DNA from 4 places in the Desulfosporomusa polytropa genome. Region 2 is predicted to be linked to each of the others. Evidence: riboswitches for the same ligand, from Rfam matches in the RefSeq annotation. Region 2 holds a riboswitch; each other region holds the start of a gene.
The links. Region 2 has a riboswitch for cyclic di-GMP ahead of ACZ449_RS14190 (FIST N-terminal domain-containing protein). Riboswitches for the same ligand answer to the same signal wherever they lie in the genome.
Positions count from the first base shown of each region.

Region 1: it holds a riboswitch for cyclic di-GMP, as region 2 does, so the genes downstream of both, ACZ449_RS22160 (sigma-70 family RNA polymerase sigma factor) here and ACZ449_RS14190 (FIST N-terminal domain-containing protein) in region 2, are expected to answer to the same signal.
Region 3: it holds a riboswitch for cyclic di-GMP, as region 2 does, so the genes downstream of both, ACZ449_RS02655 (hypothetical protein) here and ACZ449_RS14190 (FIST N-terminal domain-containing protein) in region 2, are expected to answer to the same signal.
Region 4: it holds a riboswitch for cyclic di-GMP, as region 2 does, so the genes downstream of both, ACZ449_RS11665 (STAS domain-containing protein) here and ACZ449_RS14190 (FIST N-terminal domain-containing protein) in region 2, are expected to answer to the same signal.

Region 1 covers NZ_AP042400.1:4,353,052-4,360,432, reverse strand. Annotated here, with positions in the region: gene lonC (Lon family ATP-dependent protease) at 1-853, shown strand, start outside; gene dnaB (replicative DNA helicase) at 952-2,286, shown strand; cyclic di-GMP riboswitch class I at 2,500-2,585, shown strand; gene ACZ449_RS22160 (sigma-70 family RNA polymerase sigma factor) at 2,827-3,480, shown strand; gene ACZ449_RS22155 (sigma 54-interacting transcriptional regulator) at 3,640-5,745, shown strand; gene dhaK (dihydroxyacetone kinase subunit DhaK) at 5,966-6,964, shown strand; gene dhaL (dihydroxyacetone kinase subunit DhaL) at 7,004-7,381, shown strand, end outside.
Region 2 covers NZ_AP042400.1:2,619,691-2,627,071, reverse strand. Annotated here, with positions in the region: gene ACZ449_RS14200 (FIST N-terminal domain-containing protein) at 1-1,063, shown strand, start outside; gene ACZ449_RS14195 (hypothetical protein) at 1,152-1,346, shown strand; cyclic di-GMP riboswitch class I at 1,368-1,454, shown strand; gene ACZ449_RS14190 (FIST N-terminal domain-containing protein) at 1,551-4,121, shown strand; gene ACZ449_RS14185 (chemotaxis protein CheX) at 4,337-4,789, shown strand; gene ACZ449_RS14180 (50S ribosomal protein L18) at 4,811-5,179, shown strand; gene ACZ449_RS14175 (methyl-accepting chemotaxis protein) at 5,341-7,056, shown strand.
Region 3 covers NZ_AP042400.1:224,617-231,997, forward strand. Annotated here, with positions in the region: gene ACZ449_RS02645 (metal-dependent hydrolase) at 1-243, shown strand, start outside; gene ACZ449_RS02650 (IS1634 family transposase) at 417-2,165, opposite strand; cyclic di-GMP riboswitch class I at 2,363-2,448, shown strand; gene ACZ449_RS02655 (hypothetical protein) at 2,635-6,027, shown strand; gene ACZ449_RS02660 (nucleotide sugar dehydrogenase) at 6,051-7,379, shown strand.
Region 4 covers NZ_AP042400.1:2,093,027-2,100,407, forward strand. Annotated here, with positions in the region: tRNA gene ACZ449_RS11630 (tRNA-Gly) at 62-136, opposite strand; RNA gene ssrS (6S RNA) at 419-592, opposite strand; tRNA gene ACZ449_RS11640 (tRNA-Cys) at 595-669, opposite strand; tRNA gene ACZ449_RS11645 (tRNA-Pro) at 766-842, opposite strand; tRNA gene ACZ449_RS11650 (tRNA-Leu) at 960-1,044, opposite strand; gene ACZ449_RS11655 (ATP-binding protein) at 1,197-2,726, shown strand; gene ACZ449_RS11660 (diguanylate cyclase) at 2,896-3,804, opposite strand; gene ACZ449_RS11665 (STAS domain-containing protein) at 3,794-4,102, opposite strand; cyclic di-GMP riboswitch class I at 4,199-4,283, opposite strand; gene ACZ449_RS11670 (hypothetical protein) at 4,542-4,817, opposite strand; tRNA gene ACZ449_RS11675 (tRNA-Val) at 4,976-5,052, opposite strand; tRNA gene ACZ449_RS11680 (tRNA-Pro) at 5,105-5,181, opposite strand; tRNA gene ACZ449_RS11685 (tRNA-Leu) at 5,278-5,362, opposite strand; gene ACZ449_RS11690 (redoxin domain-containing protein) at 5,604-6,074, shown strand; gene ACZ449_RS11695 (hypothetical protein) at 6,141-6,308, opposite strand; gene ACZ449_RS11700 (hypothetical protein) at 6,491-6,637, shown strand; gene ACZ449_RS11705 (HD-GYP domain-containing protein) at 6,797-7,348, opposite strand.

The DNA.
Region 1 (7,381 bases), 1.7 Mb from region 2:
CATTACGCCAGCCGTGCGGTCGCGTTGTGCCGAGATCTACTTTGAGCCCTTAACCCCCAAACATATTCAGGAAATTGTGTACAACGCAGCAGTAAAACTTGCTGTGGCTATAGAGCCAGAAGTGCCGCAGCTCATCAGTGACTATACGATTGAAGGCCGAAAGGCAGTTAATATTTTAGCTGATGCCTATAGCATGGCGTTGATGCGAGTGGGGCAGGAAGAGCAGCTTGTCACCATTACCCAAGAGGATGTCTACCGTGTAGCGCAGGTTAGCCGTTTGTCACCTTATGTTACTCGCAAGGCAGCAGCTATTTTGGAAGTAGGCAAGGTATTTGGCCTTGGTGTCAGCGGTTATCTTGGTTCTGTGCTGGAAATTGAGGCTGTAGCTTTTCCGGCGGAAAAAGGCAAGGGCAGTATCCGGTTTAATGATACTGCTGGCAGCATGGCTAAAGACTCGGTATTTAATGCGGCTGCTGTTGTCAGGAAACTTACGGGCCAAGATTTAGCAAGTTATGACCTGCATGTCAATATCATCGGCGGCGGACGCATTGATGGCCCGTCAGCTGGTACCGCTATAGTTTCAGCCATTATTTCCGCCATTACTGGTAAACCCATCCGTCAGGACGTAGCTATTACCGGAGAAATTTCGATTCAAGGTAAGGTTAAAGCGGTTGGTGGTGTATTTGAGAAGGCCTACGGCGCTAAACAAGCCGGGATTGTGACAATGATTATTCCGCAAGAAAACAAGTCAGATATTCCAGCGGAGCATTTAGGACTTATTATCCGGCCTGTTGTCACAGTCGAAGAAGCCATGGCAATCTTGTTTGATGAAATTGAGGTTGCCAGCGCGTAGCGAGTTATTATATAGAAAAGGCCGCGCTTAACCGGGTAAGCACTGTAGTACGATACCTGGATAAGCGTGGCTTTTTTAATTAAGTGAGGAGAATTTACATGATTGACCGCGTTCCCCCTCAAAATGTGGAAGCTGAGCAGTCGGTGTTGGGCGCTATGATGATTGAACGCGAAGCCATTTCCAAGGTATCGGAAATCATAAGGCCAGAGGATTTTTACCGCGAGGCACATCGTCTGATTTATAATGCCATGATGGAATTGTTTAATAAAAATGAAGCTGTGGATTTGGTAACGGTTGTTGAGATATTGCGTCGAGATGACAAGCTGGAAGTTGTTGGTGGCATTTCTTATGTTTCCGCGCTGGCTAATAGTGTGCCGACTGCGGCAAATGTCATGTATCATGCCCGGATTGTGGAAGAAAAAGCGCTGTTAAGACATCTTATAACTACAGCTACCCATGTTGCTGGCATGGGCTATGAAGCCAATGAAGATGTAACTGTCATTATGGATAAGGCCGAGAAGATGATTCTGGAGGTAGCCAATCGCAAGGCTGGTCAGGAATTCGCTTCTATAAAAAATATTATTTTTGATGTATTTGACAGGGTTTCTGAACTGTATTCTTCTAAAGGCGGCATTACCGGGTTGTCTACTGGTTTTAAAGATCTGGATAAGCTGACCTCTGGCTTGCAGCCATCAGACCTTATTTTGATTGCCGCCCGTCCCAGTATGGGTAAAACCGCTTTTGTTCTTAATATTGCTCAGAATGTTGCGATTAAGGAAAAACAAGCGGTGGCCTTTTTTAGTCTAGAGATGTCCAAGGAGCAACTTGTGCAGCGGATGCTTTGTGCCGAGGCCCCTATTGATGCCCAGCGCCTGCGAATTGGAGAACTGGAAAACAATGACTGGGACAAGCTAGTAAGGGCCGCTGACCGTTTGGCTGCTGCACCAATCTTTATTGATGATACCGCCGGCATCACCGTTATGGAGATGCGTTCCAAAGCCCGTAGGCTCAAAATTGAACATGATCTCCAGCTTATCATCATCGATTACCTGCAGCTTATGCAAGGTAGTGCCGGCAGTTCCCGCAGCGAAAACCGTCAGCAGGAAATTTCCGAGATATCCCGATCGCTAAAAGCCCTAGCTCGCGAGCTCAAGGTGCCAGTTGTTGCCTTATCTCAGCTCAGTCGGGGTGTAGAGTCACGGCAGGTGAAAAAACCTATGCTCAGTGACCTCCGGGAATCTGGTTCCCTTGAGCAGGATGCTGACATCGTGGCTTTTCTCTATCGCGAGGACTACTATGATCCGGAGACTGAGCACAAGAACATCACCGATGTTATCATTGCTAAGCATCGTAATGGTCCGGTTGATAGTATTCAACTGTTCTTCCACAAACAATTTACCAAGTTTAGTGATTTATCCAGGATACCTGGGTAGTGTATTAATTCCGGTAGGATTAATGGCTTTTAAGGAGAGTTTATCTATTACGACCATCCTGGGATGGTCGTTTTGTTTGCTGGGTTTGGCGCTGATAAACTATAAAGCCTAAAGAAAATAACAAAAAAATAACAAAAATAAACAAAAATAACAACATCAAGGACGTAATTTCGACAGTAAACGATAAAGTCATTGTTTTATAATAGAATTAAAACAAATATTAAGTAAACTTGTCGAAAGGCAAGGACACAAAGCTATGGGTCTAAGGACGAATAGTCTATGATTGCCAAGCTGCCAACTAGCGTATGGTTGATTTTAGCGGCAGGCGTTAGTCTGCCTTCTTTGCTGCTCATTTCTAAGCATAATTTGGGTTAATACGTGGGTTGTAAAACTATACTGCAATTGCAGTAATGGCTGCCGTTATAGGAGAAACGACCATAATATTGGCGTAGTTATTGTGCTTGCTGGCAAAGAGAGCAACAAAGTGCTAAAAGCAATGCTTTTTATTGGGAAATAAAATGATGACAAGGGGTTGCTATAGTGCTGGAGGCATGCTTTTATAGTGATGGTAGTGTTAACAATGAAGAGTTTGAAAAAATTGTAAGACAATATCATAAGGTGATCTTGCGGTATGTTAAAACCTATTTCTTGCCTGGCGGGGATTATCGCGATATGTATCAATGGGGTTTAATTGGCTTATATAAAGCTGTGTGCAACTATGATAATCAGCGGGGTGAATCCTTTGGTCTAATCGCAGGGCTGAATATTCAAAGCACGATTAAATCGGCTGTAACTATGTATAATCGTAAAAAGCATTGTTTTCTTAATGAAGCTGTTTCCTTGCATGGCCTGCCGGAATCACCCGGCGTAAGTCTGGAGGCGGTATTTGTTGATGCCAGTCAACAGGATCCGGCTGATCTTATTGTCGAAGAAGAACTGGTAGAAAGTATTGAGGATGAGTTGAACCGTAGGTTGTCTCGCCTTGAAAAACAGGTTATTGATCTATATATTGCTGGTTATAAACAACGTGAAATTGCAAAAAAGTTAAACTTACAGGAAAAGGTTATTGATAATGCGATTCAAAGAGTTCGCGGCAAAATGTCGGTGCGACTGAAAAGCTGGGGCAGCTGCGCCTCTGTGCAGCTTAAGCAACCTTCGGTAACGGCAAATCTTGCGCAGGTGATAATGCGATAAAAGAACATAGTTTAAACCAGTGTAAAGCAGGCATACGCTTTTGATTAAGAGCGTATGCCTGTTTGTATTTCTGTGAGCAAACATAACTTTTTGGGGTTTGCTTTACACTGTCGCAGTGCAGTACAATGATTTTAGAATAGAGCAACGGGGTGAATGGTTGTGGATAGTAGCAAACAGGCAGTTATCGCCCATGAAAAGGGGTTGCATGCCCGGGTGGCAGCCATGATTGTCCAGAAGGCGCATGAACTGGAACGTAAATGGCAGGTTAAGCTGTACTTTCGCCGGTCTGACGGTCTGCCGGTGCGGGCTGTCAGTATGATGCCATTGGTAGCGCTCAGGGTTAAACAGGGTGATTTGCTATGGGTAGAGGCTATAGGTCAGTCGGCAGCAGCGGCAACTGAGGAGATGAAGGCCTTGCTCGAAAGCGATTTTCAGCAAGGTGATGCTATCCTAATGAGTCAGGTTGATACTTTGTTGCAAGATAATGCCGTTACAGCTGACCAGATATTTGTCAGTATGGCCAATGGGTTGATGGTTACTGATGAAAGCGATGTGATTACCGTCTTTAACCCAGCAGCTGAACGTATTTTGGGTATTACCGCTAACCAAGCCATTGGCAATAAAGCCCAGGTCGTTATTCCCGGCTCACGCTTACACATTGTTGCTCAGACCCGGCAGCCTGAAATCGGTTGTCGTCAGTTTATTGGCAATTTGGCAATTATCACCAACCGGACGCCAATTATTGCCGATGGTCAAGTGCGGGGAACCCTGGCTATTTTTGAAGATATATCAGTGCTAGAAGCTGTGACAGATGAACTTACAGCGGTAAAAGAGCTCAAAGAACGGTTGCAGTTAGTATTGGAGTCGGTGCAAGATGGTATTTGTGTAGTTGATAGAACCGGGTACATAACCTATGTTAATCCGGCCTATTTAGAGCTTGTTAGTCAGTCACGACAAGAATTAATTGGGCAGAATGTCCGGCAGCTATCTTCTGATGGCGCACGCAGCCGGGTGCTTACTACAGGTCAGCCAGTTATCGGCAGTCTTACTGCCAAACCGGGCGGGGTTACGTTGATCGCTAATGTTAGTCCGATTATTGTGGATGGTGAGATTACGGGAGCCGTATCTGTTGTGAAAAATGTCAGTGAAGTACATAAGCTGATGGATACACTTAATCATGTATCAGCCAAAGCAGAATATTTCGAGCAGGAGCTAAGGCGGACACACAAGCCGGGAACGGCTTTTCACAAATTCATTGGTCAAAGCGGCAAGGTGCGGGAAGCTTTGGCTATTGCCGCTAAAGCGGCAGGCAGCAGTGCCACGGTGTTAATTATTGGCGAGAGCGGTACTGGTAAAGAATTGGTTGCTGAGGGTATTCATTATGCCAGCCACCGCGCCGATGGTCCATTTATCAGAGTCAACTGTGCCGCTATTCCCGAAGGTTTATTAGAGAGTGAACTATTTGGCCATGAAAAAGGAGCATTTACCGGCGCTGTTCGCCAAAAACCGGGGAAGTTCAGCTTGGCCGATAAAGGGACAATTTTTCTTGACGAAATTGGTGAGATTAGCAAGAGTATGCAGGCTAAACTGTTGCGAGTGCTGCAACAACGGGAGTTTACCCGGGTTGGCGGAGAAACAGTTATTAAGGTGGATGTCCGGATCATTGCCGCCACCAATCGCGACTTGGGGCAGCTGGTGGCAGCGGGTGAGTTTCGGGAGGATTTGTATTACAGACTGCATGTTATCCCAATCCTTTTACCAACGCTCAGGGAGCGGGTGGCAGACATTCCGCTTTTGGTTGATTATTTTTTGCATAAGATTATTACAGATCAGGGTAAGAATATTAGAGGTATTGCCGGTGAAGCCCTTGCTGGTTTGATGGCTTACCGCTGGCCTGGTAATGTGCGGGAACTGGAGAATGTGATTGAGCGAATGGTAACATTGGCTGATGGTTTGTTGCTGACAGTTATCGACTTGCCGCTATACCTTCGCGGTCAGGGGGGCACGACTGCTGCCGCCGAGTCAACATTGGTGCTGCCGTTTAACCCTGATCAAACAGCTGTTTTGCCGTGGGTAGAATATGAAAAGCAAATTATAACGCTGGCTTTGGCTAGGTATGGCAGCTTCAATGCCGCAGGCAAGGCTTTGGGATTAACTCATAAGACAGTGGCAGCCAAGGCTCAAAAGTATGGAATTGACAAAGTAGTCTCTTGGGAAAATAAGAACAACATGGTAAAAAGTATCAACAATAATAAACCTAGTTGATACTTTTGTACAATGGTTGCTGGGAATGTAAGGTGGCTATATTGACATAATGAAAAAAGATAAACGCCAAGACTGCTATGCTGACACATGTAATGGCTGTAAGCTTGGTTCATCACGAGGCAGTACAACAGGGCGCGCTCTTTTTTGGTATGTTTCTTGCAATATTTATTAAAACAGACCGTACGACGGGACAGTAAAATTGGCGAGGAGGTTTTGATTAATGAAAAAGGTTATTAATAATGCCGAGCAAGTGGTAGAGGAAATGCTGCAAGGGCTGGTTTTGGCTCATCCCCAGTATGTTAAACGGGTGGAAGGGTTTGATGTACTGGTCCGTGCTAATTCACCAGTACAAGGGAAAGTGGGATTAGTATCTGGCGGCGGCAGTGGACATGAACCATCCCACGGCGGTTATGTCGGGCGCGGAATGCTAGATGGTGCGGTAGCCGGTGCGGTATTTACCTCGCCGACACCTGACCAGGTATATGAGGCTGTTAAAGCCGTTGATGGCGGTAAAGGGGTATTGCTGGTTATCAAAAATTATACTGGTGATATCATGAATTTTGAAATGGCCGCCGAAATGGCCGACGCTGACGGCGTTAAAGTGGCCAAGGTTGTTGTTAATGATGATGTAGCAGTAGAAAACAGTACTTGGACTACCGGGCGTCGTGGTATTGCCGGAACTGTGTTTGTACATAAGATTGCTGGTGCAAAAGCGGAGCAAGGCGCAGACTTGGCCGAAGTACAAAAAACCGCAGAAAAGGTTATTGCCAATGTGCGTTCCATGGGAATGGCATTATCGCCATGTACGGTGCCAGCGGCAGGTAAACCTAGTTTTACGCTGGCTGAGAACGAGGTTGAAATCGGTATGGGTATCCATGGTGAACCAGGTACTCATCGGGAGTCCATCCGGACAGCAGACGAGACAGCGGCACATTTACTCAATAAGATTTTGGGCGATATTGCGCTAAATGCTGGTGATGAAGTGGCGGTAATGGTCAATGGCTTAGGCGGTACACCACTCATGGAATTGTATGTAGTTAATCGCAAGGTAGCAGCCTTGCTTGCTGAGAAAAACATCAAGATTGCTAAGACCTATGTTGGCAATTATATGACTTCGCTGGAAATGGCCGGTTTCTCCATTACTGTACTGAAACTTGATAGTGAGCTCAAAGAGCTGTTATTTGCACCGGCAGACACCCCGGCATTGGTTCAATTCTAGAAGAGAGAAGGAATTCGAGTGGCAAATGGTATTGCGGCAATGGAAGCCCTGGCCGATGTAATAATAGCCAATAAGGAAAAACTTACTGAACTTGATGCCGCCATCGGTGATGCGGATCACGGAATTAATATGACGCGCGGCTTTGAAGCAGTACGCACCAAACTGGCTGCTGCCAAGCCTGAGGATATTGGCGGTTTGCTCAAGCTGGTTGGGATGACGCTGATATCAACAGTGGGCGGTGCCTCCGGGCCGCTTTATGGTACAGCCTTTATGCGGGCCGCTGCTGTTGCGCACGGGAAGACTGCGATAGACACTGATACAGCCGCACAAATACTTAATGCTGCCATTGGTGGGATTAAAGACCGGGGCAAAGCCGTTCGTGGTGAAAAGACTATGCTTGACGCGCTTGAGCCTGCA
Region 2 (7,381 bases):
TGGATATACACTTCACCAGAGATTTCCGGCAGAAACCGCTGAAGCTATCCTAAGACAAATACGGCAGACTATTTCATCCGGGATGTCGCAGTGTTTTATTCATAAAGTGGCGGTTGGAGAAGAACAGCGGTTTTTCGAAGGCAGGACAGCGCCAATGAGTTACCTGACTGACGGCAAAAAGACAGTAGCCGCTGTAGCGATTGACGTTACGGAACGGTATAAAGCAGAGAGAATGATCGAGTTCGCTTATGAGCTGCGGCGCAAAAGTGATTTCATCAATGATATCATTACCGGGAATATAAAGGTTGATGAAAAGGCCAGCGATACTGCCCAAACTTTTGGGCTTGATTTTTCTCGTCCGCTGTTCTGCTGTTTACTAACGGTGAATAAACCTGCCCATTCAACAGCAGAAATTAGCAGTACTACCAATAATCAAATACTTAAAAATAATATTATTGAGTTGATAAGTCGCGATTCCGGTTATTTAGTCTGGGATTGCCGCGAAGGAATAGGTGTTCTATGCCAAACAAGGGAGAGTGACGATGCTTGGGGAAATAGCATGCAATTTGCTTTTCGCCTTCAGGAAAAGATCACCTGTTACGACTCTGATTTTACAGTAAGAATTGGTGTTAGTAATATGTACAGCGGAACTGATAGTATAAACAAAGGTTATCAGCAGGCCTGGAGTGCTATTGTCGCAATGCGATGCCAGCGTGAAGGCAATAAGGTAATCAATCATTTTCGTGACATAGGCATTGTTCAACTGCTGGCAAACATGGACGGCAAAAAACAGGTTATGGAATATATTCATGAAAAGCTTGGTAAGCTCATCGATTATGACCGTAAAAAAGGAACGCAGCTTTTGCTTACCCTTGAAGAGATTCTGCAAAGCAATAACTTGAAAGAGTCAGCGGGAAAAATGTATGTTCACTATAAGACAATGTTTTTTCGGAAACAGCGTATTGAGAAAATATTAGGGGTCTCTATTGATGCGTATGAGACAAAACTTGCTCTTGCGGCAGCAGTTAAACTGTATAAATTGAGTGATGATTTCGATAAATGAGTTGAAAAAAGCACAGGTCCTTATCCTGCGAGGATATAACCTGTGCTTTTTTGTTTCTAAAAAGTAGGTATTCGAGATAATCGAAATTATGGTAAAGATGACTTATAATGTAGGACAGCCGCCGGCTGGTCTTAGCGATACAATTCATGTATGGATTACGGCGAGAGACACGAAAAGCAATGAGACGTCGGTTATCTTCAAACTGATTATTGGCGCTGCAGTGAGCGACCAGGAAAACCTGCAGGCAGAAATTATGAAAATAAACTTACCGGGAAACAGGTAAGTTTATTCGGAGTTCGAATAAACTATATAGGGGCAAACTTGCCGAAAGGTAAGGACGCAAAGCTATGGGTCTAAAGATTTAGTGCTCTATGACTGCCAGGTTGCAACGATTTAGGTTTATTTCGTTATAGCGTGGCAGTCTTTTTTGTTTGTCCAATACATTCTTTTGAGAATAGCCATGATGCAGAAGCTTTAGGAGGATTGTATGAAGAAAGAGAATCAGCAAGCAATTGAAGTTGGCTATGGAATGGCTAAAGACACTTCTTCATTTTCTAGTGGCATGAAAGCAGCCAGGCAGGCAGTATCATTCATCCATGTGCATGCCGTTTCAGCAGTATTGGTATTTGCTTCTGTAGTTTACAATCTGGATGAGGTGCTGCAAGGCATTCATAGTGTAGTGGGGGAAGTGCCTGTTTTTGGGGCTACAACCGCCGGGGAGATTTGCAATGGGATGCATAAGGAAACTGTGGTGGTTGCAGCATTGGCTTCTCCATTTTTGCGGGTGCATTGTGGAATAGGGACAGATGAATCAAAGGATTGGCGGCGGGCTTTAAATGAAGCGGTAAAATTTCCGGCAGTACAACCTTTTTTTCATAATGCTTCTGAGTATAAGCGAGAAATGAGACGAAAAGGCAGGGAGGCCTTTATCATGCTTTTTTCGCCAGGCAATACGCGGCAAAGCAATGATCATAGCTTTGAAATTGTGGAAGCGATTAAGGAACGGTCCTTGGGGGAATTTCCCATTGTTGGTGGATCGCCGGCTGACGATTGGCGGATGGAACAGAATTATGTTCTATATGCACAGCAGGCTTATCCTGACAGTTTGCTACTGGTTGTTTTTGAGACAGAGCTCCAATTCGGAATTTCGTTGACGCATGGGTTTCGTCCGACTGAGATGTGGGCAACGGTGACGGCGGTTGATGGGTATGAAATTTTAACACTGGATGGGATTGCGGCGGCTGACGGTTACAGCAAATTAGTCGGGCTGTCCAGGGCAAATTTAGAAGGAAAGCATTTAACTTACACAACGGGTACTACTATTGGCATAGCCGATTCCATGGGCCAGTACAGTGTGAATATTGCCAGCTATTTTACAGAGCGCGGCGGAATTCGCGTAACTCAGCCGGTGTCTGTAGGAACTGTCTTTACCCGAATGGAGCCTGATCCAGATAGCATGGCGGGTGCCGGTGTAGAAGGCATGCGCCGGGCGAGCATACGGGGAGGAATCATGGAACCTGCGCTTGGCATAGCCTATTACTGTGCTTTACGACCCAAAATCATGGGTGATAAGTCCGAAAAAGAAGTTGCTGATATGACAAAAGTATTAGCAGGAAAACCGTTGGTCGGTTTTTGCAGTTTTGGTGAACAAGGAGTCGCTGATAATGGCGATAGCCGTCATAGTAATTCTGCGGTTGCCGGTCTGGTGCTTGGAAGCCAGTTATCGCAGACGGCCCGGATTGCCTTTGAAAATAATGAACTGCTGGCAGAAGTGGAAGTGCAGAAGGAAATGCTGGTGAAAACCAACGAGGCATTGCTAAAGGAAATTTCCGAACGTACAAAAATGGAAGCAGCCTTGCGGGAAAGTGAAGAGAAGATAAAAGACTTTGCTCAGGCGGTTCCTGACATTAGTGCGATTATGGACGAGGATGGTCTCTATATTGAAGTATTTGGTGATATTAACAAGTTATTAACAAGGCCTGGCGAAAAATTCAAAGGCTTTACGCTTCATCAAATATTTCCTGCTGAAGATGCTGACAATAAATTAAGTCAAGTACGGCAGACTATTTTATCCGGGACGCCGCAGTGTTTGCTCCATCAAGTGGAGATTGGAGGCGTAATGCGATTTGTTGAACGACGGACGGCACCGATGGGATATTTGGCTAATGGAAAAAGAACGGTAGCTGTTGTAGCCATTGACGTTACGGAGCGGTGGAAAGCCGAAAGAATGATCGAATTCGCTTATGAACTGCGGCGTAAAAGTGATTTCATCAATGATATCATTACCGGGACTATAAAGGTTGATGAAAAGGCCAGCGATACGGCCAAAAATTTTGGACTTGATTTTTCTCTTCCGCTGTTCTGCTGTTTACTAACGGTGAATAAACCTACCAAGTCAACAGCAGAAATTAGCGGCGACACGACTAATAATCAAATGCTTAAAAATAATATCATTGAGTTATTAAGCCGCGATTCACGTTATTTAGTCTGGGATTGCCGCGAAGGGATAGGTGTTCTAAGCCAAACAAGGGACATTGACGATGATTGGGAAGATAGCATGCAATTCGCTTTTAAGCTTCAAGAAAAAATTATCCGCTATGACCAGGGATTGGCGGTAAGAATTGGTGTTAGCAATATGCATACTGGGACTGATATAAATGAAGGTTATCGGCAGGCCTGGAGCGCTGTTGCCGCGGCGCGATGCCAGAGTGAAGAAAGTAAGGTAATCAATCATTTTCGTGACATAGGCATTGCGCAATTGTTGGCAAACATGGGCGGCAAAGAGCAGGCAATTGAATTTGTTCACGAAAAGCTTGGTAAGGTCATTGATTACGACCACAAAAAAGGAACGCAGCTTTTGCTTACCCTTGAAGAGATTCTACAAAGCAATAACCTGAAAGAAGCAGCAGAAAAAATGTATATTCACCATAAGACGATGGTTTTTCGGAAACAGCGTATTGAAAAAATAGTAGGGGTTTCCATTGATGAGTATGAGACAAAACTTGCTCTTGCGGCGGCAATCAAGTTGTATAAGATAAGTACTATCTTCAATAAATAAGTTTAAGCGCAGGTTGTTATCCTTCAAGGATATAACCTGTGCTTTTTTATTCCTAAAAATTGGGGTGCTTAGATAATGGAAATTGCTAGAAAAATGACATATAATATAAATAGTTGGAATATTTTGGTGATAAATGTCGATAAATACATATTAATCAGTATCGCTATAAACCTTAGCGTAGACGTAAAATTCATAAGTAAGAGAGGTACTTCAGTATGGATGCACGATTTGTTAACTGCACTATTGCTGCTTTGTTAAGTGTACTTCCGCAATTGGGGTTTAAAAACGTAGTAAGAGGCAAAGTATTTGCGAAAGAGCAATTTATAGACAGTCTGGGGGTTGCAGTAAATGTGGTAACCAGTCAGCCTGCGGGCAATATCGTTTTTAATATGACGGAAGAATCGGCCAAAAGATTGTCATCGGTCATGTTAAACGGGGCAGCAGTGGAAGAATTAGATGATTTAGCGCAAAGCACAATTTGCGAGATGGTAAATATGGTCAGTTCTAATGCGGCGATTTCACTTAATAAGAGTGGAATCGAAATTCAATTAGCGTCACCTGCATTATCTCAATGCAATTCGAAAGTGAGAGTCTGTAATAGTAATTATATTGGCATTGAAATGGCTGTAGATGAACTGATGATTGAAATAGGAATTGGTTTGAATTAGTATGCGAAAGGAGTGAACATCTTGTTGCGAAAACTAAACAAAAACATCGTCAGCCCAAAGCGGCAATTAGGAGCACAAAAAAAGCTGGTTGGTTTCGCCGAACGATCGCGTCTCAATATGCTCCGCAGTTTGAAACACATCTATGTGCAAATAGTCAATGTTAAAACTGGTGTTATCTTAGTAGAGGTCAGCACATTGGATAAAGAACTCAGTGCCAAAGTCGAGTATGGCGGCATTATTAATGCAGCGAAAGTTGCAGGCGCAGCAATCACCAAAAGGGCTCTCGAAAAAGAAAGTACAAAAGTGGTATTTGATCGTGCCAGTATTTATCACAGCCGCGTGGCTGCGATGGTTGCTGCTGCGCGCGAAGCTGGACTTAAATTGTCCTAGCCTCTCTCCGTATTTCCTTACTCTTCACTTAGGTAAAATACCAAGTTTGGAATTGTGGATATCTCAAAGCAGTTGTTTAAAAACTTCTGTTATAGATGAAGGAAAATGTCTAAAAATGTCGAAAATTAGGTAATGATCAAATGTATAAAAGGAGAAACTAAATGAATTTTTTCGACAACATGAAAGTAAGTTTGAAATTAGGTGTCTTAACTCTGATTGCTTTGTTATCTATGAGTATTATAGGGTATACAGGATATTATTATCTTCAGCAGTCAAATGCAAATAGTAACTCTATGTATGCGAATCAATTGGTGCCAATTGAACTTATAAATGAAAATCGTTCTTATATTAACAGGGTGAATGCGGTGATAATGGAATTGATGATCACAACGGATGACAAAAGAAACCAAGAGCTTAAAAAGATTATAGATGATCGTGTAAAAAGCTATAATGAAAATTTTGCAGAAATTGAAAAAGCCAATTTAGATGCCAAAGCGAAGGAAAAGTTGGCTGAAATAAAAACTTCTATGCAAAAGTATCGTGAGGTCAGAGATAAAGTCATTGAGTTGGCAATGCAAAACAAAAATGCTGAGGCCTATGCACTATATGTTGCTAGCGCAGAGTCATTAGCAACAGAAGTTCAAGATAGATCCAGGGATCTTTCTAAGTATTGCGTTGAAATATCACAGAAAAATAATGCTGACAACAAAGCAGAATTCGAAAAATCAACACATATTGTAATTGGTATTATTTTTGTATCCTTAGTCATATTAGGATTAAGTGGGTGGTACATAACCAGAATCATAGCAACTCCCCTAAATGCAATGGTAGTATTTTGTAAAGAATTGGCAGCGGGTGATTTCCGTGATAAGCCTCGGAATGTAGTTAGAAAAGATGAGATTGGTCAAGTGGCCGATGCCTTGGCAGACATGAGGAGCGCTCTCCGTAACCTGATGAAACATATTAATGATTCGGCTGAGCAATTGGCAGCATCTTCAGAGGAGTTGACGGCTAGTGCCGATCAGTCAGCTCAAGCTGCCAACCAAGTTGCACAGTCCATTACCGATGTGGCACATGGTGCAGAAGAACAACTAAGTATGGCTGATGGCACATTTGCGGTGGTGCAGCAAATGTCAGCGAGTATCCAGCAAGTTGCTGTTAACGCCAACGAAGCATCTGGGGAATCAACTGAGGCAGTTAATAAGGCAACCGAAGGAAATAAGTCAGTGGAGAAAGCGGTAAAGCAGATGGTTTCGATCGAAAAGACTGTGACAACCTCTGCTCAAGTCGTCGCTAAATTAGGAGAGCGGTCTAAAGAAATTGGTCAGATTGTAGATACTATCTCCGGCATTGCTGGCCAAACTAATCTTTTAGCATTAAATGCTGCCATTGAGGCTGCCCGGGCAGGAGAACAAGGGCGTGGTTTTGCTGTGGTTGCAGAAGAAGTCCGCAAGCTTGCAGAACAATCACAAACTGCTGCCAAACAAATTGCAGCCCTGATTGGTGAAATTCAGGGTGACACCGACAGAGCCGTAGTAGCCATGAACGATGGTACTAGTGAAGTTAAGCTGGGAGCAGAAGTAGTCAACGCCTCCGGAAAAGCGTTCCAAGAAATTGCGGCTATGGTAACCCAAGTATCTGGACAAACAAAGGAAATGTCCGCGGCCATAGAACAAATGGCTAGCGGTAGTCAGCAAATTGTTGATTCAGTTAAACAAATCAATGAATTAAGCAAAAAGGCATCTGGAGAAGCACAGACAGTATCGGCTGCAACAGAAGAACAATCAGCATCTATGGAGGAAATTGCCTCATCCAGCCAAGCGCTAGCTCATTTAGCAATGGATCTTCGCGACGCTGTTAGTAAATTTAAAATTTAGGTGCTTATGGATTAGATAGAGTACATATATGTTGACTTATTTCATTGATTTGACTTGCGAAATCTTGATAAAACCGTGTGATGCGGACGGAACAATGGTAAACTCTCTAGACAGTTGCTGTCTTGTACAAATGTTATTATTAATAGCAGCATAAATTTTAATTCACTCTACAAACAGTCCGGAAAACTCAATTTCCGGACTGTTTTCAGGTTCTGGGCTGTGAGACGTTTGTTATGTATACCCTGTTTGGGGTGCATTTAGATCTGGGGGCTGAACTTATTTTTATTTGCAGGAATCCATATAAAAAAAGAAGAATATTCTAAAA
Region 3 (7,381 bases), 2.4 Mb from region 2:
TTGTTGCATGATGTGTTTGATGTGATGTGGATTCACCCAAGCATTTTCTATTGGCCGCTTGAAGGTTGGCAGTTTTCCAAACCCATAGATGAAGCTTGGTTGGGAACAATTCAATTGGGCTGGTATAAGATAAAACAAAGAGATCTACTTGATAACATCAGCGTGCTGATCCTGTTATACTTTTTCATGAAAGTTGCTCTGGGCGGTAAAATTCTTGAATTTCTTCGAAAAGGCAAGCTCTAGATCTCCTGTAAAGAAAGTAGCTTATTTTCTATGAACACGCCAGGAGGGTACTAAGTAAATACAAATTGACAAGGTATAGGTTTATCGGTAAAATATCCCGAGTTTGACACTTGCAAGAGAAAAAAGTGCCTAGAACCCTTGAAAATAAAGGGTTCTAGGCACTTCGTATTTTCTTACTTTTTGAGTAATGTTTTTTCGTTTTTAGTGGCTTTAAAAATTTTTTTCATTTCTTGAGTTGGAATAATTTGTCGGTCTGTATGGAATTGAAATTTTTCATGAAGTAGATCTGTAAAGTCATCGCTGACATAGGTAGGCATATAGCCTTCGGAAGCGACTTTATAAAAATTGAAATTGCGCAGGCCATCTATAATTCTGTGGCAAGAGAAGCGTTCGTCGAGGATCTTCTCTAAAAGGCGATACAGAGTCAGTGCTAAAAAGCATGTTGTAAAATGAGCGTGAATGCGGTCATCGCGGCTCAAATAAACGGGGCGTGCCTGAAATTCTGTTTTCATAATGCGAAAGCTTTCTTCAATTTCCCAACGTTGATGATTTGTATGTATGATGGATTGTGCATCATCTTCCAGATTAGTACAGATACCATAATATCCATCAAACATTTCTTCTTTTAGGATGAGTTCTGCGTCGATGCTATACAAGTTTTTTGCAGCGATTTCACCATCGGGAGTGATACTTTTTTTCGCGATAAAGCGTTTGAAGTCATTTGAATGGCATTTACCGATTTTCTGCGGATTTTTTTGAACAAGCTTCATGGCACGTTCTAACTGGGAGCTGCGTATTTTTCTTTGATAATCCCTGTATTTCAAAGAAAAAGTAACAATCAGGCGTTGTTCTAAGTCATTTTCTTTTATCCAGCGTTCTTTGAAAAAAGTGGTATTTTTATAGGCCTTATAAAGGGTATCGTCTGTATCGAGTTTTGTGAGATCAAAAGTACCGTCAGTGCCTGGAATAAACCATCCTGATTTTGCAAGAGCCCACTGCAGTAAAGGTTTCTTTAACTTTTTTATCGACTGAGTGGTAATGAAGGCTCGATTTTTTTTATCGTTAAATCTTCTGTTTGCGTTGGAAGCAAGACCGGCATCGGTGCAAACAACAAGCTTAGATAGTTCAAAGTCTTTCAGAAGTTTTTGCTCTAACGGAGTCAGAGTCACTTGTTCATTGGTGTTGCCTTTGGAAATATTGAATGCCAGCGGGATGCCGTCACCATCCATAAAGAGGCCCATTTGAACAATCGGGTTCGGTCGGTGTTCTTTAGACATACCATATTGTCTAAGACCGGACTCCTGTTCGATTTCAAAGAAATAATTTGTGCAATCATAGTAGAGGATGTGAGTATTTCTATCGAGGGTGCGGCGGCTATTTTTATATAGTTGGGATTGAATGAAATCGCTTTCTTCGGAAATAATGCCAAGAGCCCTATAAATATGTTGAATTTCAAAGGAAGGAGGTTCAAGGAATTTTTGTGCAATTTGCATGGTGGCAAGTTTGGAGGCGGGAAAAAGAATTCGGGCATATAGCAAATTAGAAAGAATGGAATTAAGATCAAAGGCAAATTTATGTTTTTTCGAAATGGCTTTCGAGATCGAATCAAGACCTAAAGCATAGTAGATAACTTGCAAAAAAAGATATCCGCCGTTAAAAAGGACTTGCTGATTTTTCCCGATGTGTTTTGCTGGAGAAAATGAGATACTTACTTCGCGTTTGCCGGCTTTTTCCTTTTTGTTGAGCTCATCAATATAGGTTTTGGCCCACGCGATAGGATCTTGGCCGTTTAGTTTTTCTAATAATTCAGTATAGGTGCCGAGCTTTTCCACTCGTTCAGAAGAATTGCGACCGTTTTTATAAGTAGAACGAATGACATATAGAGATTTAGAATTTTTGGACTGAACAATACTCAAATGCATAACGAATACCTCCTGTCACCTATATTATAACACATTATTAGATATTACTCGATAATCAAAAGAAAAATTTGACAAAAAAATAAGCCTATTTCAAGGCTTCAAGGGCATTTTTTGTTTATACAAGTGTCAAACTCCCGGGTACTAAGTAAATACAAATTGACAAGGTATAGGTTTATCGGTAAAATATAATTGACAATTAAAGAAATTGGCATACCCGTTGAAAAGCGGTGACGCAAAGCCGTGGGTCTAACGGCGTGATGCTTATGACTGCCTGGTTGCTCTTGCAAGTATTTTTTTGTGAGTGTTACCAGGTGTTTTTATTTTCTAGATGGAAAGGTTAACTTTCCCTGGATGAATTCTTTAAGTAATCTTTAATTTTGGCTCCTGGCTAGCATGGTATAATATTTTAACAAATGCAAGCGATTATGTGATTAATACATCTTTTACATGAAAAATGAGGTGTAACATATTGAAAGATCGACGGTTTTGGCTGGCTGTTGTTTCGGCATTTATGGCCACACAGCATAATACGGGTGAAGCGGCGGCAGCCGTAGTACCTGATGCAGGTCGTGAATACTCTGTTCGTGTACATACTTCTGTGGCAGAGGAAGAGGCTGTTGTCTCTTTGTTTGATGATTGTCGTTATGAGGAGGTTATAGAGACAGCTAACGCAGCATGGCCACGGTTAGAAGCTATGCCTGATAGAGTTTTATATTGTGTGGCTGAATGCTATATTCGGACAGGTCGGGTACGATTAGCTAAAACCAGTTTTGAGTTACTCATTGCTCACAGTCCGCAAAATCACAGGTATCGAGCGGGCTTGGCTTATACATTACTGTATGCCGGTCAACTGGACAAGGGATTACCTATGTATCGTCAGGTATTGCTAGAAAATCAGGGAATGCTTGCAGGTGCGGCAGAAGACGCAGTGGCACTCTTGTCAATGGGCAATATAGGCGGTGGAAAAGCATTATTTCAGATGGTCATAGAGAATAGTTCGGACAAGCAACATTATTCTCAATGGTATCAGAGAAGCCTGCGTACATATCGGTTGGCGGACGATGTCCCTGTAGTAGGGCAGGTGCCATCAGCTACTGTTGAACAGTCGGCTGTTTCTACTGAAAATGAGCGGAAGTTATTGCATACTCAAGCTGTGCAGATGGCTCAAAATGCCCAATATCAACAGTCACTAGATATTATGGCTCGTCTTGTTAAGGCAGATACGCAAGACAAATCGGCTCTTTCTGATTATATTACTATCCTGCAACAGGCAGGTCAGAATGAACAGGCTGTCAATTTATTTGAACAACATTCTGGTACATTGATGCCTTCTGCTGTAACTCGAAGCGTTAGTACTGCATATTTTCAGTTGAAAGAGTATGATAAGGCCTTGGCGGTACTGCAACCAGCAATTACTCGTGGTGAGAGAGACGCACTCTTGCGGGCAGGGGAAATGAATGTACTCTGTGGTAATACTATCGCTGCTCAGTCCTATTATGAGCACCTATTAACCATGAATCCTAACGATTATGAGGTGTATTTCAGCCGTGGTATGTTGAGTCTGCAGATAAAAGATTACAGACAAGCGGCTCGGGATTTGGAACGGGCGCGTAGACTGATACCAGAAAGTCCGGACAAGGCTGATCAGTTGACTAAGTTGGAGCATAATTTGGCCATTGCTTATATGAATAGCGGCCAAGACCAAAAGGCTGCTTCAATTTTAGTTAATTATACGAAAACAATGCCTGTTGAAGGTTCGCTTGCCAGCGACTATATAGTAGCGCTTGGCAAAAGCTCTCAGCCTGAACTGGCAGTGCGAGAAGGAGAACGGTTATGGCCTACTTATACAGAGGCACCAATTCCTGGACTTAGGTCGCTGGCCGAAAGCTATCTTCGCCTCGGAAAACAGGGAAAAGCTTTGAAAGTATATAGCTATCTTGCCGGGAAGCAGCCGAGTGATGATGCTAGTCGACGGATGTTGGCTTTCCAGTTAATGTTAAATGGGCGTACAGCCGAAGGACTTAGCTATTACGGTCAATTACTCGACAAAGCACCAACTAATGCAGATGCTGCGATAGCGGATGCTGTAACTCTTATTAATACAGATAAGTATATTGACGGGAAATCACTGTTTGAATTAGTGCTAAGCAAGTATCCAAATCCGGCTTATCGTCGGCAATATGCCGAAGTTTTAGTTAAGAAAAATCACAACCGTGCAGCCTATAAGCAATACCAATTGTTAGCTTCCCAACCGGAAGGTGAACTGGATGGATTATCGGGTATGGCGCGTACCGCCATCGCGTTGGGTGATCATTCGAAGTCTCGCCAGGCGCTAGATACAATTACGAGTAAGTATGGAAAGAGTAAGGCCGTTGCAGCTCTTGCGCCAGGGAGTGAAGAGGGGAAAGCGAGCCAAGAAACACAACCGAGAGTTTTAAGGGCAGCGACGTCTCCGGAAAATCCGGCATCATCATATACTATAAATGAATTAAAAGGCCCAGATGCGCCGGTTAACTATGCTGCTACAGCAGCAAAAGGCAATACAGAACTATCCAAGGATGAATTTGCTTATGAAATGGCACAAATTGCCACGAAATTCTTATCTGCACCTGTTACCAATGCGGAGACTTTTAAAATTGAATTTACCTATGCTATTTCTACCATTACAGCCAAAACAATGCCGCTGATACCTAGCGAACAAAGAAATGATTTTACTTACGAGATGGCGCAGCTTACATCAGCCATAATCAATGATCAAAACTTAGATATGAAAAAAGCTAAAGCGCAATTTGCACAACTTACAACAAAAGTGGTAAATCGTATAGATAAAATCACTGCCGATGGAAAATCAACAACTGTGAAAAAAAGTGATAAGATTGAGCCCCAAACATTGTCTAGTTCGAACAACAACGTTGCTGCTAGTCCAGCCGCAAATGCTCCAGGCTATGTTGACCCAGCTACATATAATAGGCTGATTGATGATTTGATGCAGGTTGGTAATAGCAGCAAACATAAAAACAATAAGATAAATGTTGACGGTGAAATTCGCTATCATTACGCGGCGAATAGCGGTGATTCTACGAAATGGGATAAAGATGCATCAGGACTCCGGCTTTATCTTGGTGCTGACACTAGAATCAATAATAATTGGCAGCTGTATGGTATGCTGGAAGGCAAAAAGGATATAAAAAACTATGATAATAAGTTTGAGCTTTCCCACCTGTACGTGAAAGGAAAAGTAGGCGCATCTACGGTGAAGGCAGGCAATTTTGGCTACCTTATGGCAGAAGGAAATATCTATGATAGCGGCTTAACTGGCATTAGCGTTGATTTTGGCGATCCGATAAAATATACACTTAGCTATGGGGAAACCGAAGATACAAAATCAACTTATATCGCAAAGGCACGCTATAAGGATTTTGATTATAATCTGGAAGCCGGGGTGTATCATTACCGGCTGGACGACGGCTCTAATAATCGCAATACAATCTGGAATATTGCCGGCAACTACAACTTTAGCAATTTTAGTATTGGGGCTATGTACTTGGGTTCTAGTCTAAAAGATAGCAAAGGGAACAGCGATGGCTATGTATTTAGTCTTAACTACGGCGACCAACGCACATACAGGCCAGGCACCTATAGTATGTTTGCGAAATATTACAATCAAGCAATAGGTACATATATATCGCATGGAATGAATGGCAAAGGCAATTCCATGCAAGGCGTGAAAGGCTATGGTTTAGGAGTAAGCTATACTTTGGCAGAAAACTTAGTTGCAGGCGTAGAATACTATGACCTAACCGACAAAATTACCGGGCAAAAAGGTAAAACTGTATGGACCCAACTGACTCATTATTTTTAATTTTATAAGTAGGTGAACCTGGCATGTCATTAGAAGTATTTAACGGACTACAGACAAAAAAAGATTATTTAGCTGTTGTAGGTCTTGGCTATGTAGGGTTGCCGATTGCAGTTGCATTTGCTGAGAAGTTCAAAACGCTGGGATTTGATATTAATCAAGGAAAAATTGCTATTTATAAACAGGGAATTGATCCTACTCAGGAAATTGGTGATGCGAAAGTCCAAAATTCGACACTAGAATTTACTACCGATCCCATAAGGTTACAAGAAGCTAAAATGATTATCGTTGCTGTGCCAACGCCGATCAATGGTGATAAAACACCAAATTTGTCACCTGTTGTTGACGCTAGTCAAATAGTAGGAAAAAATTTATCAAAAGGAAGTATTGTTGTTTTTGAATCTACAGTATATCCGGGTGTAACGGAAGATATTTGTATACCTATTTTGGAAACAGAATCCGGCTTGCGATGCGGCAGGGATTTCAAAGTCGGCTATTCTCCCGAACGAATTAATCCCGGTGATAAAGTACATAGACTGGATAACATGCCCAAAATTGTTTCTGGTATAGATGAAGATACAGTGGAAGACATTGCGGCAGTGTATGGTCTGATTATTCATGCCGGCGTATATAAAGCGCCTAGCATTAAAGTAGCGGAAGCCGCTAAGTTGTCGGAAAATGCCCAAAGAGATATTAACATTGCTTTTATGAATGAATTAGCACTAATATTTGATCGAATGGGAATTAACACCAAAGAAGTTATTGATGCAATGAATACCAAATGGAACGCTCTGGGATTTTATCCAGGCTTAGTAGGCGGACATTGTATTGGGATTGATCCATATTATTTTATTTATCAAGCCGAAGTGCTAGGATATCATTCGGAAATTATTGCCGCTGGGAGAAAAGTCAATGACAGCATGGCAGCGTTTATTACTAATAATGTAATCAAAAAAATGCTGCAAGCAGGTAAAAATATTAATAAATCTAATGTGTATATTATGGGAATCAGCTTCAAAGAGAATTGTCCTGATATGCGTAACTCAAAAGCAATAGAAATTTGCAAACAACTTGCTGAATATGGAATCAAAGTAAAAGTAGTAGATCCGGTCGTTGAAAAAACAGAATTCAAAAGCGAATTAGATTGGGAGCTTGTGGAAATAAAGGATGTTCGCGATGCTGATTGTTTACTGTTTTTGGTAGGGCATCAACAGTTTAAAGATATAGCGGTCACAGATATTAAAAGAATGTTCAAACAGAAAAACAATCAGTCTAAACATGTAATTATTGATATCAAGAATGTCCTAGAACGAAAAAAACTCGAAGAAGAGATTTTTTCTTACTGGAGCCTTTAGTT
Region 4 (7,381 bases), 530 kb from region 2:
ACAAGTTCAAAGTCACAGAGTGACTACATTATATGAAGCCATTTGTTGGCTCTGTATTTGTTGGAGCGGAAAACGAGATTCGAACTCGCGACCCTCGCCTTGGCAAGGCGATGCTCTACCGCTGAGCTACTTCCGCATCCGTTACTAATTGATTGAGTGGTTCTAAAGCCACTCGCACATCTGGCATTTTATGATGCATTACTTACATTGTTTAGTTTTCAAGGAGCGACGTGCACGGATGACACGATTTGTCCGAGACCACCTCGTCAGTGTTTGTGACGGATGCATATCATAACATTTAATTTAAGTTATGTCAACACGATTATTTGTGCCAATAATTTCCGCCGCTCACAGCGACTTTTATAGATTACCACGTTACTGTTATTACGTCAAATGCAATTTATTGGTTATTAATTATTAGTTGCCCAAAATGTCGTCTCTTTGTATGTCCAAACCTGCATCTAGCAGGTGGGCATCTTGAGATATGCTTTTGCCCTCCACTACAAGGTGGCTCGACAGCTACATACCATTAGATTCCCTATATAGTAAAGTAGGTTGGACATAGCTAAGATAACATGCATTCTAGGCATTTTTTGGAGGCGACACCCAGATTTGAACTAGGGGATCAAGGTCTTGCTAACCTTAGCCTTACCACTTGGCCATATCGCCATCATTTCGGATTTATTATTGTATCAGATCGTTTTAGTTATGTCAATTAATTATTTTGCAATAAAAAAGATCAGTTTTCTGATCTATAATGGTATCTGGTCGGAGCGGCAGGATTCGAACCTGCGACCCCCTGGTCCCAAGCCAGGTACTCTACCAAACTGAGCCACGCCCCGAATATTATACTATAATAGGATGTTCTCCGCTACCGCTCAGAACTAAGCGATTCACTCATATTCTCTCTTCGCTTACAGCTCGCGACAATATGGTTCTCTGCTTATGCTTAAGCTTTATGGTGCGGGAGACAGGAATTGAACCTGCACGCCTCACGGCGCTAGATCCTAAGTCTAGTGCGTCTGCCAGTTCCGCCACTCCCGCGTCCTCGGAATTAATACTATACCAGCTGATTCGATTATTGTCAACTGGTACACAACAATTCAATGTATTTATATTAATAAATGGAATTATTTGAAGGAATTTCCACGAGAAAGATCGAAGAAATTAATAACTTTTCATCAGCGAGGTAAATAATGTCAAACCTTGAAATGCTCAATTCTCCAGAGTTTAAAACATTCGTCAATAAGACTTTCTCGGGAGATGAATCTAGCTTCTGTTTCTTTGATATGATGCCTATCGGGCTTTCAATTACTACAGATATTTCCTGCAAAGAGATTAGGCATAATCCCAAGGCAGCTAGTTTTCTGCGAATTGATGATTGGAGTATTCTTTCTCATTCTGCATCAAATATAACATATTTGAAGATATTGCGTGATGGACAGGAACTATTGCCAGAAAAAATGCCGATTCAACGCGCAACATGGCTTGGTGAAGAGATTGAGAGTGAAGAACTAGAATTTGTGTGGAATGATGGCGTTCGCAAGTTTGGCTTGTGGAGTGCCCGTCCCGTACGTGACGACAATGGAGTTATTGTTGGTGCTTTAGCTGTATGCGAAGATATTACCGAGCGTAGACTACTGGAAGAAGAAAAACTAAAAGAGACCGAAAATCGTTTCCTAAAATACCTTGAAAGTATGCTAGAGTGTTTTGCAGTTCTTCGTGCTGAGCGTGATGATAACGGGCAAATTATTGAATTCCGATCCGAATATATCAATGAATCAGGCTGCCAAGATCATAAAATTACTAAGGAAGAAAATGTTGGAAGGGGAATGCATGAGCTATTTCCGAATTGTGTAGAATTAGGCTTATTTAAGATGTATTGTCGTGTAGTCGAGACTGGAGAACCTTTAGAAATAGACTCGTTTTATTTATCCAATGTGAAAACGCCAAATACTATCGAAGTATACGACATTAAGGTACTCAAGCTGGATAATGAAAGAGTCACCGTTTCTTGGCGTAACATTACAGAAAAAAAGAAGCTAGAAAATGAAATAGAACGTCTTGACAGACTCAACATTGTTGGCGAAATGGCCGCCAGCATTGGACATGAAATTCGCAATCCCCTTACAACAGTACGCGGTTATCTGCAAATGTTCGGAATGAAGGACAAATACGCCGAACACAAGGAACAGTTTAGTACGATGATTGAGGAACTTGACAGAGCCAATTTAATTATCACCGAATTTTTATCGCTTGCAAAAAACAAAGCTGTTAATTTTCAGCATGCTAATTTGAACGAAATCATTCAAATGCTATTTCCCCTCTTACAAGCTGACGCACTTCACCGAGGAAACGAGATTAAAATCGAACTAGGTAATATTCCTGAGTTGGATTTGGACAAGAAGGAAATACGACAGCTTCTGATGAATCTAGTGCGAAATGCAGAAGAAGCAATGTCATCTAAAGGCACAATAGTTATCAAAACAGGCCTTGATGAGGAACAAGTATTTTTGTCTGTAAAAGATTCGGGGCAAGGAATTCCCAAAGATATTTTAGATAAGTTAGGAACTCCTTTTTTAACTACTAAAGATAATGGGACTGGTCTCGGATTACCAGTTTGTTACAGAATTGCAGAACGGCATAATGCAAAAATAAAAGTAAAAACTGATATAAATGGAACAACCTTTTTTGTGAAGTTTAATAAACCCAGCAACAAGGAATAGTAAGGAGCAAATTTGAAATGGAATTTATATATTTAACCTTGTTGTGGTCTCTATGGTGTATGCTTCATAGTGTAATGATCTCTTTATTTTAACCCCATCTCGTAACGAAAAATCGCCTAAACCAAAATCTAGGCGAACATTAAAGCCGACTCAAGCACCCACAAAATATTCAATCTGATCCGGTGCAAACTCTATTCCGCCCAGCATTTTTCGCCTGATATAAAGCAGAATCAGCTTGCCGGATCAACTCCGAAGGAACCTTATCTAATTCTGGTCTTATGGCGGCCACCCCAATGCTCACAGTAACATGTTTGGCCACTTTTGACATCTCATGTGAAATTCTTAACTCCTCTACATTACTGCGTATTCTTTCCGTAACTGTTAGCGCCCCAGCTTTGGCCGTTGAAGGGAGAAGAATAACAAACTCTTCTCCGCCATAACGTGCTCCCAGATCGCTGGCTCTTTTTAACGATTCGGTTAGAATGCTGCCCACTTTCTGTAAACACTCATCTCCCGCGAGATGTCCGTAATAATCGTTATATTTTTTAAAAAAATCTATGTCAATTAAAGCTAGTGATAAAATATCTCTATGACGTAATGCACGTCTCCACTCTTTTTCTAGTGTCTGATCAAAATGGCGACGGTTAGCTATACCGGTTAATCCATCTATTAGAGATATTCGCTCTAGTATATCCCTATATTTCTTAAGCTCCAAATGGTTTTTTACTCGTGCCTTTATAATAGCGGGATTAGAAGGTTTTATAATATAATCAATGGCCCCTATTTCGAGTCCCTTTGTTTCATGCTGAACATCATTAGCAGCCGAAACGAAAATAACTGGGATGTTTTTGGTATAAGGATTTTTCTTTAATCTTCTGCATACCTCATAACCATCCATTCCTGGCATTTCAACATCTAGCAATATAAGATCTATACTCTCTGAAGCAGCTAAAACTAAGGCTTCTTCACCCGATGTCGAAACAAGAATATCGTAATCATTACCTAATATATCCTTCATGATTTGGTTACTTAATTTTGTGTCGTCAACAATTAAAATACGTTGCGTTTCACACTCCAAAGTTATTTTCACTCCACGAAGATAATCGATATAATCCCGTTGACGTAAGCATATCCAGTACCGAACCCGTGGCTCCTCTCATTGATATGTTGACACCTTTACGTCGTCCTTCAAAGACTACTGCGGCAATAATTCCAACACCAGCAGCATCCATATAAAGAGTATCATTAAAATCAAGACAGATAGCTGTAGCTTCACCTGTAAAAAAGCTGTAGATTTTGTCGCGAACGCAATCAGCATTGACGGCAAGACATTCGGGACCAATAGTAACCACAACATAGTTAGAATTTTCTTTCACCAATCCACCCCCAAAGAATAAGTACAAAATACCTGTTTATACTTACAAGAATATCCCATAGAAATAATAAAAGATTGCCAGTTTCAGCTAACTTCATGCTGCAACCTGGCAATCTTAGATTAAAATCTTTAGACCCATGGCTTTGCGTCCCGCCTTTTCAGGAGGTTTGCCAATATTATTTTTTTTGCATTATTCTACATAACTCTTCAGAATCCTGCTTAGAACAAAAAATTATGCGTAATTTTTTTAAAACTATATATATAATCACTAACAGTGCTTATACACGAAATCATTTTTGCCTGTTGCACCCTACGCCATTGCACATCACCACTCTTCACCTGCACCCAAATCATATTTGCTGTGGTCTGAGCTTCTGCCGTTGTTGACAAGCTTATAAAAAGCGGAAATAAATAGCTCTTATCAATAACTAATCCTAATATTATTGCGTCTTGCTCATAATATTTTTGATTTGCTTTTGCATATCCTCAATTTGTTTTTTAATTTCTGAACTATCCTCATTTACATTTTGTTTTTCTTTTAAACTATTTAAATATTCAGTCTGAGAAGCTATCACTAAAATAATGCAACCTATTCCAATAATAAAATTACCCAGGACGTTTTGTTCTCCGGGTGTTTTATCATAAGCTAACGCTATACCCAAAACTGCAGAAATTAATCCAAGCTCACTTGCTCCGATATTTTCAAATTCGGACATTTCATTTCACCTCAGTTTAGTTTATGACCAGGTATAGCGCTTAGTTACGAGAGCTTGCCCCCCCCCTCCGCCATAAACTAAAAAATCCCCAGCCGGGGCCGGGGAATAAAGCTGTCACGATGTGATGGCTTTATTTGGTATGGTATTCTGGTTTGCACTGGTGGGGTTAAACGGACTCGAACCGCCGACCTCTTCGATGTCAACGAAGCGCTCTAACCAACTGAGCTATAACCCCATATGAATTTATTATTCAGATCAGTATAATAGTATCTTATCAATAGTTGTATTGGTCGGAGCGGCAGGATTCGAACCTGCGACCCCCTGGTCCCAAGCCAGGTACTCTACCAAACTGAGCCACGCCCCGACGTGTTATAGGATGTTCTTCGCTACCGCTCAGAACTAAGCGATTCACTCAAGGTTTCGCGTCGCTATCGCTTCTAAAAACTTGGTTCGCTGCTTATGGTGCGGGAGACAGGAATTGAACCTGCACGCCTCACGGCGCTAGATCCTAAGTCTAGTGCGTCTGCCAGTTCCGCCACTCCCGCGTCCTCGGAATTATTACTATACCAGTTGTTTTCATTATTGTCAACTGGTATTACGATAATTTCAATCATTTTTCTTAGTAGGGCCTGAATCGAAAAGTAGTTGACTCCTTGTGACCGGCAGCCCTACCTCAAACTGAACGTCGGCCGTCCTGAGCAGAGCCATGCCGTTTAGAACTTACACATAGCAATCCTGCATTTTAGGGTATGCTACAAGTAACTAAATCAAAAAAGGGGTTGCGTTATGAAACTTATTACCGTTGGCGATGAGGCGCCAAACTTTACTTTGACTGATAACAACGAACAATACGTTACTCTAACAAACTATCGCGGCAAAAAAGTACTTCTTTCTTGGCATCCTTTGGCTTGGACACCTGTCTGTACCGATCAAATGCGCGCTCTTGAAACTAACTATCAGGCCTTCCAAAACCTCAACACTGTACCCATGGGCTTTAGTGTTGACCCCACACCCTGCAAAAAACTGTGGGCTGAGGCTATACAGTTAAAGATGGTACGCATTCTAGCCGACTTTTGGCCACATGGCAAGGTCGCCATGGATTATGGAATATTTCGTGAGCAAGATGGCTATTCCGAACGGGCTAACATCGTTATCGATGAAAACGGCAAAGTAAGCTGGATAAAAGTTTACCCTTCCTCACAGTTGCCTGACATTAATGAGGTTTTAGACGTATTGTCAAGTACTACCAGTAAATAGATTTCTTAAAGACAGGCAAAAAGCAAGAGACCATTCCTTGATTCTGGACGATCTCTTGCCTTTTGCCTACTGTTTTGGCCGTGCTTTTATATCTTTCTTTTGCGGATAAACTTGTCCAGCGTCTTTATTGCTAAGATGATCGGCTTCCTTACCTCCGTAGGGTCCCTGCTGCCGTTGCTCTAGACCATTTGGACCGTGAGCTGACTTCGAGTTGTCGTCGTAAATATTACCCATATTAAAACACCTCCTACGATAGTATTTCCAATATCGAGCTTTTCGGCCCTGGTAACTTTAGTCTTTGTTGATAAGGAATGATAACAATTGCCCCAATAATAAGATTAAATTCATGATAATTTTCTGAATTTACCAGTTATTATTGTCCTTCATAAGGGTAAAATATTATTGGAGGTGATTCTATGAAAAACGAAAACCGGAATGAAAATAACGAACAGCGCCGTAATGAGAGGAACCACAAGAACCTCGAATTCGCCCGGGAGTTAGCTAACGTAGAAGAACGCCGTAATGAAAAAGATTGCGGTGGTGGCTGCGGCGGCAAACGGTAACGTTCTTAAATAGATCAATCGCCTTCTCCCTATTTGTATCCTTCTTTAATGCATAGCGGCGACTAATAGTCGCCGTTTATGCATTTCAAATGTTTTTATTTACTCTTCTCCATAAAATTAGTTTCATATCCCTTTTACCAAGGTAAGTTTGAATTACTACTACCGGTCTAAAAATTTTATAAATCTATCGGCTAGTTCCGGATCAAATTGTGTACCACAATTTGCAGAGATATCAGCAATTATCTCCGGATAAGTCTTATACCTTTGATAATTACGTCCCCAAAACATCACCTCAAAGGAATCTGCAAGAGCACATATCCTGGCGGCTAACGGAATTTCTTCCCCTTTAAGACCAAATGGATAGCCTGTTCCGTCATATCTTTCATGATGATAAAGCACAATTTCCAATGCATCTTTATTAAAATCGATATTCCTCAGGGCAATATATCCAAGCCCAGGGTGTCTTTTTATCTCTTCATAATCATCAGGCGACAGGATAGCCTGTTCAAAATATGACTGGGGAAGATAAATTTTTCCAGCATCATGCAAAAAACAGCCCCAACTCAAAATTGATAGAGCTTGAGCCCTTAATCCTATAGCTTTACCAAACAATAACGCAATTTTTTCAACATGAACTGCATGAGTATTAATGGATGATTGATTAGAAGGTCCTTGTGTTTCAAACGATATCGTGGCATTACCAATCATCATATATGCAACCACCTTATGGAACCGGGTGAACCG